DNA from 3 places in the Streptomyces sp. NPDC026500 genome. Region 2 is predicted to be linked to each of the others. Evidence: riboswitches for the same ligand, from Rfam matches in the RefSeq annotation. Region 2 holds a riboswitch; each other region holds the start of a gene.
The links. A riboswitch is a leader RNA that binds a small molecule or an ion and turns the genes downstream of it on or off. The one in region 2 is predicted to bind S-adenosylmethionine.
Positions count from the first base shown of each region.

Region 1: linked by a shared signal. The riboswitch ahead of thrC (threonine synthase) and the one ahead of ACZ4N5_RS24215 (putative leader peptide) in region 2 are both predicted to bind S-adenosylmethionine.
Region 3: linked by a shared signal. The riboswitch ahead of ACZ4N5_RS17640 (aminotransferase class V-fold PLP-dependent enzyme) and the one ahead of ACZ4N5_RS24215 (putative leader peptide) in region 2 are both predicted to bind S-adenosylmethionine.

Region 1 is NZ_JBVHQB010000012.1:213,743-216,940, forward strand. It holds gene ACZ4N5_RS22975 (MoaD/ThiS family protein) at 326-601, opposite strand; gene thrC (threonine synthase) at 598-1,896, opposite strand; SAM riboswitch class I at 1,914-2,070, opposite strand; gene ACZ4N5_RS22985 (glucosyl-3-phosphoglycerate synthase) at 2,276-3,198, shown strand, end outside.
Region 2 is NZ_JBVHQB010000013.1:181,483-184,680, reverse strand. It holds gene ACZ4N5_RS24230 (amino acid ABC transporter ATP-binding protein) at 1-84, opposite strand, end outside; gene ACZ4N5_RS24225 (amino acid ABC transporter permease) at 81-1,085, opposite strand; gene ACZ4N5_RS24220 (hypothetical protein) at 1,256-1,390, opposite strand; SAM riboswitch class IV at 1,546-1,691, shown strand; gene ACZ4N5_RS24215 (putative leader peptide) at 1,669-1,794, shown strand; gene ACZ4N5_RS24210 (glutathione S-transferase C-terminal domain-containing protein) at 1,993-2,697, shown strand; gene ACZ4N5_RS24205 (hypothetical protein) at 2,821-3,093, opposite strand.
Region 3 is NZ_JBVHQB010000008.1:346,058-349,255, reverse strand. It holds gene qcrB (cytochrome bc1 complex cytochrome b subunit) at 1-90, shown strand, start outside; gene trpD (anthranilate phosphoribosyltransferase) at 259-1,323, shown strand; SAM riboswitch class IV at 1,409-1,525, shown strand; gene ACZ4N5_RS17640 (aminotransferase class V-fold PLP-dependent enzyme) at 1,713-3,074, shown strand; gene ACZ4N5_RS17635 (Lrp/AsnC family transcriptional regulator) at 3,111-3,198, opposite strand, start outside.

The DNA.
Region 1 (3,198 bases), on a different contig from region 2:
ATCTGTCCAACTGCCCTCTGCAACAGGTCAATCGGACGAGAATTCTGGGCATGGCTGATCGATGATATGCGGAGAATCCGCAAGGATTCAGGGCAAGTCGGGCCCCGTAAACGCCATAAACAACCCATAAAGGGGAGGCAGTTTGGCTACTTCTTGTCGGCCGCCGAACGGGTACTCATATGCGTCCGGCATGAAACCAACATCGAAAGCGAAGTCGCTTCCCCAACTGTAGCGCGCTCAACCATGCAGAATTGCCCCCTCCGTTTCTCTCACGGAGGGGGCAATTCGATGAACTCTGCGTGTTCGGCATTACCGAGGGTAACGATCAGCCTCCGGCGACGGCCGGAATGATCGAGACGCCCACACCGTCCGGGGTCGCCGTCTCCAGACCCTGCTCGAACCTCACGTCGTCGTCGTTGACGTACACGTTGACGAAGCGGCGCAGCTTGCCCTGGTCGTCCAGAACGCGCGCGGCGATGCCCGTGTGGTTCTTCTCCAGGTCGGTGATGACCTCGGCGAGGGTCGCGCCCTCGGCCGTCACCTCGGCGGCACCACCGGTGTAGGTGCGCAGGATGGTGGGGATGCGGACGTTGACGCTCATGATGCGAGGCCAGCCTCTCGGAAGGAGTCGAGGTTCGGGCGGATGGTCGCGGTCAGTCCGGTGTCCGAGGCCACCGCGTCCAGAGTCTTGAGGCCGTCGCCGGTGTTCAGCACGACCGTGGTCAGGGTCGGGTCGAGGAGACCGTTCTCGATCAGCTTGCGGGTGACGCCGACGGTCACACCGCCGGCCGTCTCGGCGAAGATGCCCTCGGTGCGCGCGAGCAGCTTGATCGCGTCGACGATCTGCTCGTCGTTCACGTCCTCCACCGCACCGCCGGTGCGCCGCGCGATGTCGAGCACGTACGGCCCGTCCGCGGGGTTGCCGATGGCGAGCGACTTGGCGATGGTGTCCGGCTTCTGCGGCCGTACGACGTCATGGCCGGCCTTGTAGGCGACGGACACCGGGGAGCAGCCCTCGGCCTGGGCGCCGAAGATCTTGTACGGCTTGTCCTCGACGAGCCCGAGCTTGATCAGCTCCTGCAGACCCTTGTCGATCTTCGTGAGCTGGGAGCCGGAGGCGATCGGCACGACCAGCTGGTCGGGGAGCTTCCACCCGAGCTGCTCGCAGATCTCGTACGCCAGCGTCTTGGAGCCCTCGGCGTAGTACGGCCGCAGGTTGACGTTGACGAAGCCCCAGCCCTCGCCGGCCGGGTCGCCGATCAGCTCGGAGCAGAAGCGGTTCACGTCGTCGTAGTTGCCCTGGATGCCGACCAGCTCGCCGCCGTAGACCGCGGCCATGACGACCTTGCCCTGCTCCAGGTCGTGCGGGATGAACACGCAGGAGCGGAAGCCGGCGCGGGCCGCCGCGGCACCCACGGCACCGGCGAGGTTGCCGGTGGAGGAGCAGGAGAGAGTGGTGAAGCCGAAGGCGCGGGCCGCTTCGATGGCCTGGGCGACGACGCGGTCCTTGAAGGAGTGCGTCGGGTTGCCGGAGTCGTCCTTGACGAAGAGCTTTCCGGCGTCGACCCCGAGCTCGCGGGCCAGGTTGTCGGCCTGGACGAGCTTGGTCCAGCCGGGGTTGATGTTCGGCTTGTCCGCCACGTCCGCGGGGACGGGCAGGAGCGGCGCGTAGCGCCAGATGTTCGCGGGTCCCGCTTCGATGCGCTTACGGAGCTCTTCGGTCTCGTAGGCCGAGAAGTCGTAGGCGATCTCCAGCGGGCCGAAACACTCCTCGCAGGCGAAGACCGGGCCGAGCGGGACGCGGTGTCCGCACTCGCGGCAGGAAAGCGCCGCGGCCGGGCCGAGGTCCACCGCATCGGCGGAGTTCGTGGTGCTTGCAACTGTCTGCGCAGCCATGGAGGCGAGGCCCTTTCTCCTCATCTTCCTCACGACGCACTTCGCCGTGAGACGGATTTGGCACCTTCCCTAGCCGGGAGCCTCGCGACGCGATCGACATCGATCGGTACGAGACCGGCTGGAGGGTTGCCGGGGCTTCATCGGGCCGTATCCCTCTGCCCCTCTGGATGAGCGGTATTTGATTGTTGAACTGTTGAACGCGCTACGCGCCGATGATCCAGGACATGCGATGGTCATCCGCGTTGTTCAAGACTGTAACCGAAGGCCAGGACAGTTGAGATAGTCGTCCGAACCGCGAGACGACGGCAATCGATCTGCCGCTGGCCGCAGCGGGCACGCCGATGAGAGCGTGTGATCAGACAGTGAGGAGCCGCAGACCGTGCTGAAGGAAGTCGAAAGCTGGCTGAGCACACGCTCCTGGTCCGTGACCGACCGCCCGCTCCACAGGCTCATTGCCGCGAAACGCATCACCGGGTCGACGGTCAGTGTCGTACTGCCCGCGCTGAACGAGGAGGAGACGGTCGGCGAGATCGTCGCGATCATCCGCCACGACCTGATGCAGCAGGTGCCCCTCGTCGACGAGATCGTCGTCATCGACTCGGGCTCGACGGACCGCACCTCCGCGGTCGCCGCCGCCGCCGGCGCGCGTGTCGTGCACCGCGACGACATCCTCCCGCGGATTCCGGCCGTGCCCGGCAAGGGCGAGGTGCTGTGGCGGTCACTGCTCGTGACGAGCGGGGACATCGTCTGTTTCATCGACGCGGACCTCAAGGAGTTCTCGTCCGACTTCGTCTCCGGAATCGTGGGCCCGCTGCTCACCGATCCGGGCGTCGATCTGGTCAAGGCCATGTACGACCGTCCGCTGGGCGGCGCCACCGGCCAGGGCGGCCGGGTCACCGAGCTGATGGCCCGCCCCCTGCTGAACATGCACTGGCCGCAGCTCGCGGGCTTCGTCCAGCCGCTCGGCGGCGAGTACGCGGCCCGCCGCTCCCTGCTCGAACAGCTCCCGTTCCCCGTCGGCTACGGCGTCGAACTGGGCATGCTCGTCGACGCCCTGCACCTGGTGGGCCTGGACGCCCTCGCCCAGGTCGACGTCGGCATCCGCAAACACCGCCACCAGGACGGCCAGGCGCTGGGCCGGATGGCCGCCGCGATCTACCGCACCGCGCAGCTCCGGCTGGCGCGCGGCCACCTGATCCGCCCCGCCCTCACCCAGTTCGAGCGCGGCCGGGACGGTTTCCAGCCGCGCACGTACTCGGTGGACACGGAGGAAAGGCCACCGATGACCGAAATCTCCGAGTA
Region 2 (3,198 bases):
CTCGGGCGGCGAAGCCGTCTCCGTCGCCCGGAGCGCCCGGGCCCTCCGCGTCCTCAGCGTCGTCCGATTCGTCTCGCCGCTCATATCGCCGTCTCCCTCCGGACCCGGGCCCGCACGTCGCGCAGACCGTTCCGCACCTTCTGCAACGGGGTCGGCGGCAGGGTGCGCAGCGCGCCCCGTGAGTAGTGCCGCTCGACGTAGAACTGGATGACGGACACGACGCTCGTGAGGATCAGATACCAGGCGCTGGCCACGAGGAGCAGCGGCACGATGTCGCCGGGATACGTGCTGCCCATGCTCTGCACGGAGCCGAACAGGTCCAGCAGTGACACGTAGAAGACCAGTGAGGTGCCCTTGATCAGGCCGATCAGCTGGTTCACGTAGTTGGGGGTGATGGAGCGCAGCGCCTGCGGGAAGACGATCTTCGCGAACTGGTACCGCTTCGGCAGGCCCAGGGCGGAGGCCGCTTCGTGCTGCCCCTGGTCGACGGAGAGGAGGCCGCCGCGCACCACTTCGGAGGCGTACGCCGCTTCGTTCAGGCTCAGTCCGACGACGGCGACGGCCATGTCGGAGGCCAGGTGGGACTCGTCGAAGGTGAAGAAGGCCGGGCCGAACGGAACGCCTACGCTCAACGTCCGGTACAGCGCACTGAAGTTGTAGAGGAACAGCAGGACCACGATGAGCGGGACCGACCGGAACAACCAGGTGTAGACCCAGCTCACCGCGCGGAGCACAGGGCTCGGTGAGAGCCTGGCCAGAGCGAGCAGGATGCCGCCCACAAGACCCAACACGGCGCTGTAGAGAGCGACTTCAAGGGTGATGAGCAGGCCGTCGAGGATGGTCGGGCGAAGGAACCAGTACTGGAAACGGTCCCACTGGTAGAAGGGGTTGGTCACCAGCCCGTGGGCGATCTGGGCGACCAGCACGAGCACGACGGCCGTGACGATCCAGCGGCCGGGACGCCGGAGCGGGAGGACCCGCTGAGCCGCCAGAGGCTTGGGTGAGGCGGGGACGTCGGTACGGGGGATCGCCTCGGCGAGCGGTGCTGATCCGGAGGACACAGCTGTGCCGGGAGATTGACTCATGGAGAGCTCCAGCGGATGCGGACACCCCGGACCACGGCGAGCGGCAGCAGCAGGCGGGAGCCGGAACGGCTCGGCGCGAATCTACGCACGGGTGCACGTGGAACGGGGGCTGGACGGAGAAGGGGCACACCGCGACAGCGGTGGTCGTCAGAGATTCAGGAGAAGAGCCGTCAGCCTTGGCTGAGGGTGCGGCACATGGCCGTACACAGCGCGCTGTTGACGCGCAGCAGGTCCACGGAGCGGTCGGCGCACAGCACATCGCGGCCGAGGCGCCGCCATGCGGTCGTCCCGTCAGCTGCGTGCATCGCCTTCACCATCACTTCTCCGGCCCTGAGGCATCCGTTGTGCGCCGCACGTTAGGCCTGCCCGGAAAAGAATGTCAATGCGGGTGACCACCAGTTGAGACCGCGTACCGGGCCGTCTTGACGGCAGCTCAGGGCACATCGAGACTGGCGTGGACGGTCACGATTGTCAGCGCCCACGGTGCGGGTTCGCCCCGCTCCTGTGGTCATCGGCCCCGGCCCGCTGACAGGCAACCCTTCCACCGCGACGGGGTGCCCCGGGTGACGACCGGGTTCCGCCGATGCGGCGGGGCAAGCGTGGTCTCGCGTCTCGCGAGCCCTGGAGTCGGGACCGGTGGGAATTGCCCAGGAACGGTTTGACGAGGCGCCTGCACATCGATCTGTTGCGTGTCTCCAGCGCTTACTGATCCGCGACCGGTCCGTTCGATCCGGACCGGTGCGACAAGCGCAGTCAATCCGCATTCGGCCGCTGGTGCCCACAAGGCGGCGGTGGCTTCCTCGTTCCCCAAGGGAGAGTCATGCCCGAGACAGCTTCGCGGACTTCAGGTACAGCCAACTCGCGCCCCTGCGACCAGATCTCGTTCCCCTCGGACCGTCGCCTCAAAGTGGCGACGACACCGTCCACGCTCCCCCACCGCGTCCACAGCCGTATCGGCGTAGGTGTGGCCGGCGGCTTCTACCCGGCACCGCACCGCTACGAGCTGTATCTGTCGGAGAGTTGTCCGCTCTCGCTGCGCATCGCGATCACCCTCGACCTGCTCGGCCTGAGGGGCTCGGTCGCCACCACCCTCCTGGCGCACCCCGCCGCGACACCCGACGCCTTTGCCTCACTGCGCCGTGCCTACGAGGCCACCGAGCACCACTACGACGGACCGCTGACGGCGCCCGCGCTGTGCGACCGATGGAGTGGACGCATCGTCAGCAACCACACGCCGGACATCCTCCGCGATCTCGCGGGGCTGCTCTCCGGTCACACCACGGGGCACCCGTCCACGCTGTGCCCTCCGGCCCTCGGCGCCGACCTCGAAGCCCTCCGCGACCTGCTGGACCGCGACGTCACCCCGTCCGCCCAGCCCTCGGAGCTCTCGGCCGCACTGGAGTTGCTGGACTGCCAACTCGCCACGCAACCCTATGTGTTGGGCGACAACCTGACGGCCGCGGACGTGGACGTGTGGGTCGCGGTCACCCGGCTGGGGCCGACCGACAGCCTCGGCTCGCATCCCCGGCTCCGGGACTACGTACTCCGTCTGGGCGACCACTCCGCCTTCCGGGACGGGAGCGCCTTCGTGTCCGTGGCGGCCGACGCCTGACGCTCCGGCGCAATCGGGAGGGGAGGTTCCCGCCTGGCCGAGCGCCCGGCCGGGCGGGTGAGCGGGGTCCTCGCACGGATGGCTGGACGGGGAACCGGACGCCGGACCCGGCGTCCGGACCGTTCAGTCGCGCGGAATCAGGATGATGCTCACGCCCTTCAGGGTCGAGGTCCACTCCCGGCCCTGATCGAGGATCTCGCGCCCCGAGCCCAGGAGCTGGTCCTGGACGATCAGCGCCGACTCACGGATCTCCTCCCACGGCTCCGGCACATCGAAGGCACGCCGGGACCGCTCGACGGAGCCGACCAGAGCACGACAGGCCGCTTCCACGTCAGCGACGTTCTGGCCGGCCGACCCGACTCCCTCGATCGACCACGTCATCCACAGGCGCCCCATGACGACACTCTGTCCCATCCTCGGAACCAACGCATACCCACCGCACAGACGACGGAGCAATCGCCGGGACGGTCCACCGGTCTGCCCCCGTCCACGTGCGGTCCG
Region 3 (3,198 bases), on a different contig from region 2:
AGCCAGGGCTTCTACGGGGAGGACAACCAGATCCCCAAGCCCACCGTCGAGGAGTACAAGGAGATCACGAGCGGCCACGGCCACCACTGATCCCCGGCAGTTCGCCACGGCAGGAGCCCCGTCCAGGCAATGGACGGGGCTCTTTGCCGTCTCCCGGGCTGGATAGGGTGGACTCACCCCGTGGTGCGGGGTGATCCACCCCGTGTCACCTACGACCCGTCACCCACGACCGCGTGACCTACGAACCCAGGAGCGACCATGAGCGCTGTGAACCCCGCTGGAGGCGACACCGCGGCGGGCCGTTCCTGGCCCGCGGTACTGAACGGCCTGCTCGAAGGCCGTGACCAGAGCGCGGACGACACGGCCTGGGCGATGGACCGCATCATGCGCGGCGAGGCGACCGACGCGCAGATCGCCGGCTTCGTGGTGGCCCTGCGGGCCAAGGGCGAGACCGTCCAGGAGATCACCGGACTCGTCCGGGCGATGTACGAGCACGCCAACGTGATCGAGGTGCCCGGACACACCGTCGACATCGTCGGTACGGGCGGCGACGGCGCGAAGACCGTCAACATCTCCACGATGTCCTCGATCGTGGTGGCCGGCACCGGCGCCAAGGTCGTCAAGCACGGCAACCGGGCCGCGTCCTCCGCGTCCGGGGCGTCGGACGTCCTGGAGAAGCTCGGCGTCAATCTCCAACTGCCGGTGAGCCGGGTCGCCGAGGTGGCCGAGGAGGCCGGGATCACCTTCTGCTTCGCGGTCAAGTTCCACCCGGCGCTGCGTCATGTGGCGGCGGCACGCGGCCAGTTGGGCATCCGGACCACCTTCAACGTGCTCGGCCCGCTGACCAACCCGGCACGGGTGAAGGCCCAGGCGGTCGGCGTCGCCGACCCCCGCATGGCGCCGATCGTGGCCGGCGTGTTCGCCGAGCGCGGCAACTCCTCGCTCGTCTTCCGCGGCGACGACGGTCTCGACGAACTGACCACCACCGCGGGCTCCCACGTCTGGGTCGTCCGCGACGGCAAGGTCACCGAAGAGCGCTTCGACCCCCGCGACGTCGGGCTCGACATCGTCCCGGTGGAGGCCCTGCGCGGCGCGGACGCCTCGTACAACGCGGAGGTCGCCCGGCGCCTCCTGGACGGCGAGAAGGGGCCCGTGCGGGACGCGGTGCTGCTGAACTCGGCGGCGGCCCTGGTGGCCCTGTCGCCGACCGGCGCGCCGCTCGCGGACCAACTCCGCGACGGAATGGAGAAAGCGGCCGAGGCGATCGACTCCGGCGCCGCGAAGCGCACCCTGGACCGCTGGGTGGCCGCCAGCAACGCCTGATCCACCCGTGACACAGAGCAAGGCGCAGTCCAGAATCCGGACTGCGCCTTGCGCGTGGAAGATCCTCTGGCAAGATGCTGTACCAGGTCATGAGTGACAGCCATCAGGCCCCGGCCGGCTGTCCGGCAACCCTCCGTCCGTGGCGGGGTGCCCCGGGTGAAGACCAGGTCGTAGGCAGCGAGGCCTACGGCAAGCGCGGACCCCTCCCGCCCTCCGGGCGGATGCAACCAGGGGTCCTGGTCGTTCGAGGGAGCCTTCTGTGAGCAAGCGAATGCGATAGGGCGTAGAGCCCCGCCTCCGCACACCCTTTTTCACCTTCCTGCGCTGAGCCCTGCCTGCGGGCGGCCGGCTCGCGCGGTGATCCCGCCTGCCTCTCACAGGAGCTCGCCATGTCTGTCTCCACCGTTGCCGCCGACCAGTCCGTTTGTGCCCCTCTGGCCGTTCTGGGCCGGGATGTCACCGTCCCGCTCGTCACCGGCGGCGAGGTGACCTACGCGGCCCTCGACTACGCCGCCAGCGCGCCCGCCCTCCAGCGGGTGTGGGACGACGTGGCCGCGTACGCGCCGTACTACGGCAGCGTCCACCGGGGTGCCGGCTACCTCTCGCAGCTGTCCACCGACCTCTTCGAGAACGCCCGCCGGACCGTCGAGGAGTTCCTCGACTGCCGCGCCGGCGACCAGGTGGTCTTCACTCGCTCCACCACCGACTCGCTCAACCTGCTCGCCGCCGCGCTCCCGGCCGACTGCCAGGTCTTCGTCTTCGAGACCGAGCACCACGCCTCGCTGCTGCCCTGGCGCGACGCCCGCGTGACCTACCTGAACGCCCCGCGCACCCCGGGCGAGGCCGTCGACACCCTGGAGCAGGCCCTCGCCGGCCGCGACCCCTACGGACCGGCCCTCGTCTGCGTCACCGGCGCCTCGAACGTCACCGGGGAGCTGTGGCCGGTGCGGGAGCTGGCCGCCGCCGCGCACGCCCACGGCGCCCGCATCGTCCTCGACGCCGCCCAGCTCGCCCCGCACCACCCGGTGTCGGTCCAGGATCTCGACGTCGACTGGGTCGCCTTCTCCGGGCACAAGCTGTACGCGCCCTTCGGCTCCGGTGTCCTCGCGGGCCGCTCCGACTGGCTGCTCGCCGCCGAGCCGTACCTCGCGGGCGGCGGCGCCAGCCGCAAGGTCACCCGGCGCGCGGACGGCGGCGTGGACGTGGAGTGGCACGACAGCGCCGCCCGGCACGAGGCCGGCTCGCCGAACGTCATCGGCGCCTACTCGATCGCGTCGGCCTGCAAGGCGCTCACCGAGGAGGGTTTCGACAACCTCGTCGCCCGTGAGCAGCACCTGATCCGCACCGTCCGCGCGGGCCTCGCCGAAGTTCCGGAGGTCAGGGTCCTGTCCCTCTTCGGTGACGACGCCCCGCGGGTCGGCGTCATCTCCTTCGTCGTCGAGGGCTGGAACAGCTCGCACTTCGCGGCCGCGCTCTCCGCCGAGTACGGCATCGGTGTCCGCGACGGCCTCTTCTGCGCCCACCCGCTGGTCCGCACGCTGCTCGGCAGCGACCCGGAGACCCAGGGGGAGTGCGGCGCCCCCGAGGCGGCCCCCGGCGAGAAGTCCCTCAACGCCATCCGCGTCAGCTTCGGGGCCGGCACCCCCGACGAGCACGTCGAGCGCTTCGTCCGCGCGGTGCGCGAGCTCGTCAGGGACGGCGCGCGCTGGCAGTACCGCACCGAGGGCGGCCGCTGCGTCCCGGCGGTCTGACGCCCCGAGCGTGTCCGGAGGCGGTGCCGCCGTCGGTCAGGAGTCGAGGCCGATCGCGAACGCCGCCTCCAGGTCGTGCTGGGAGTACGTACGGAACGCCACGTGCGTGTCCGTCGCCTCGACA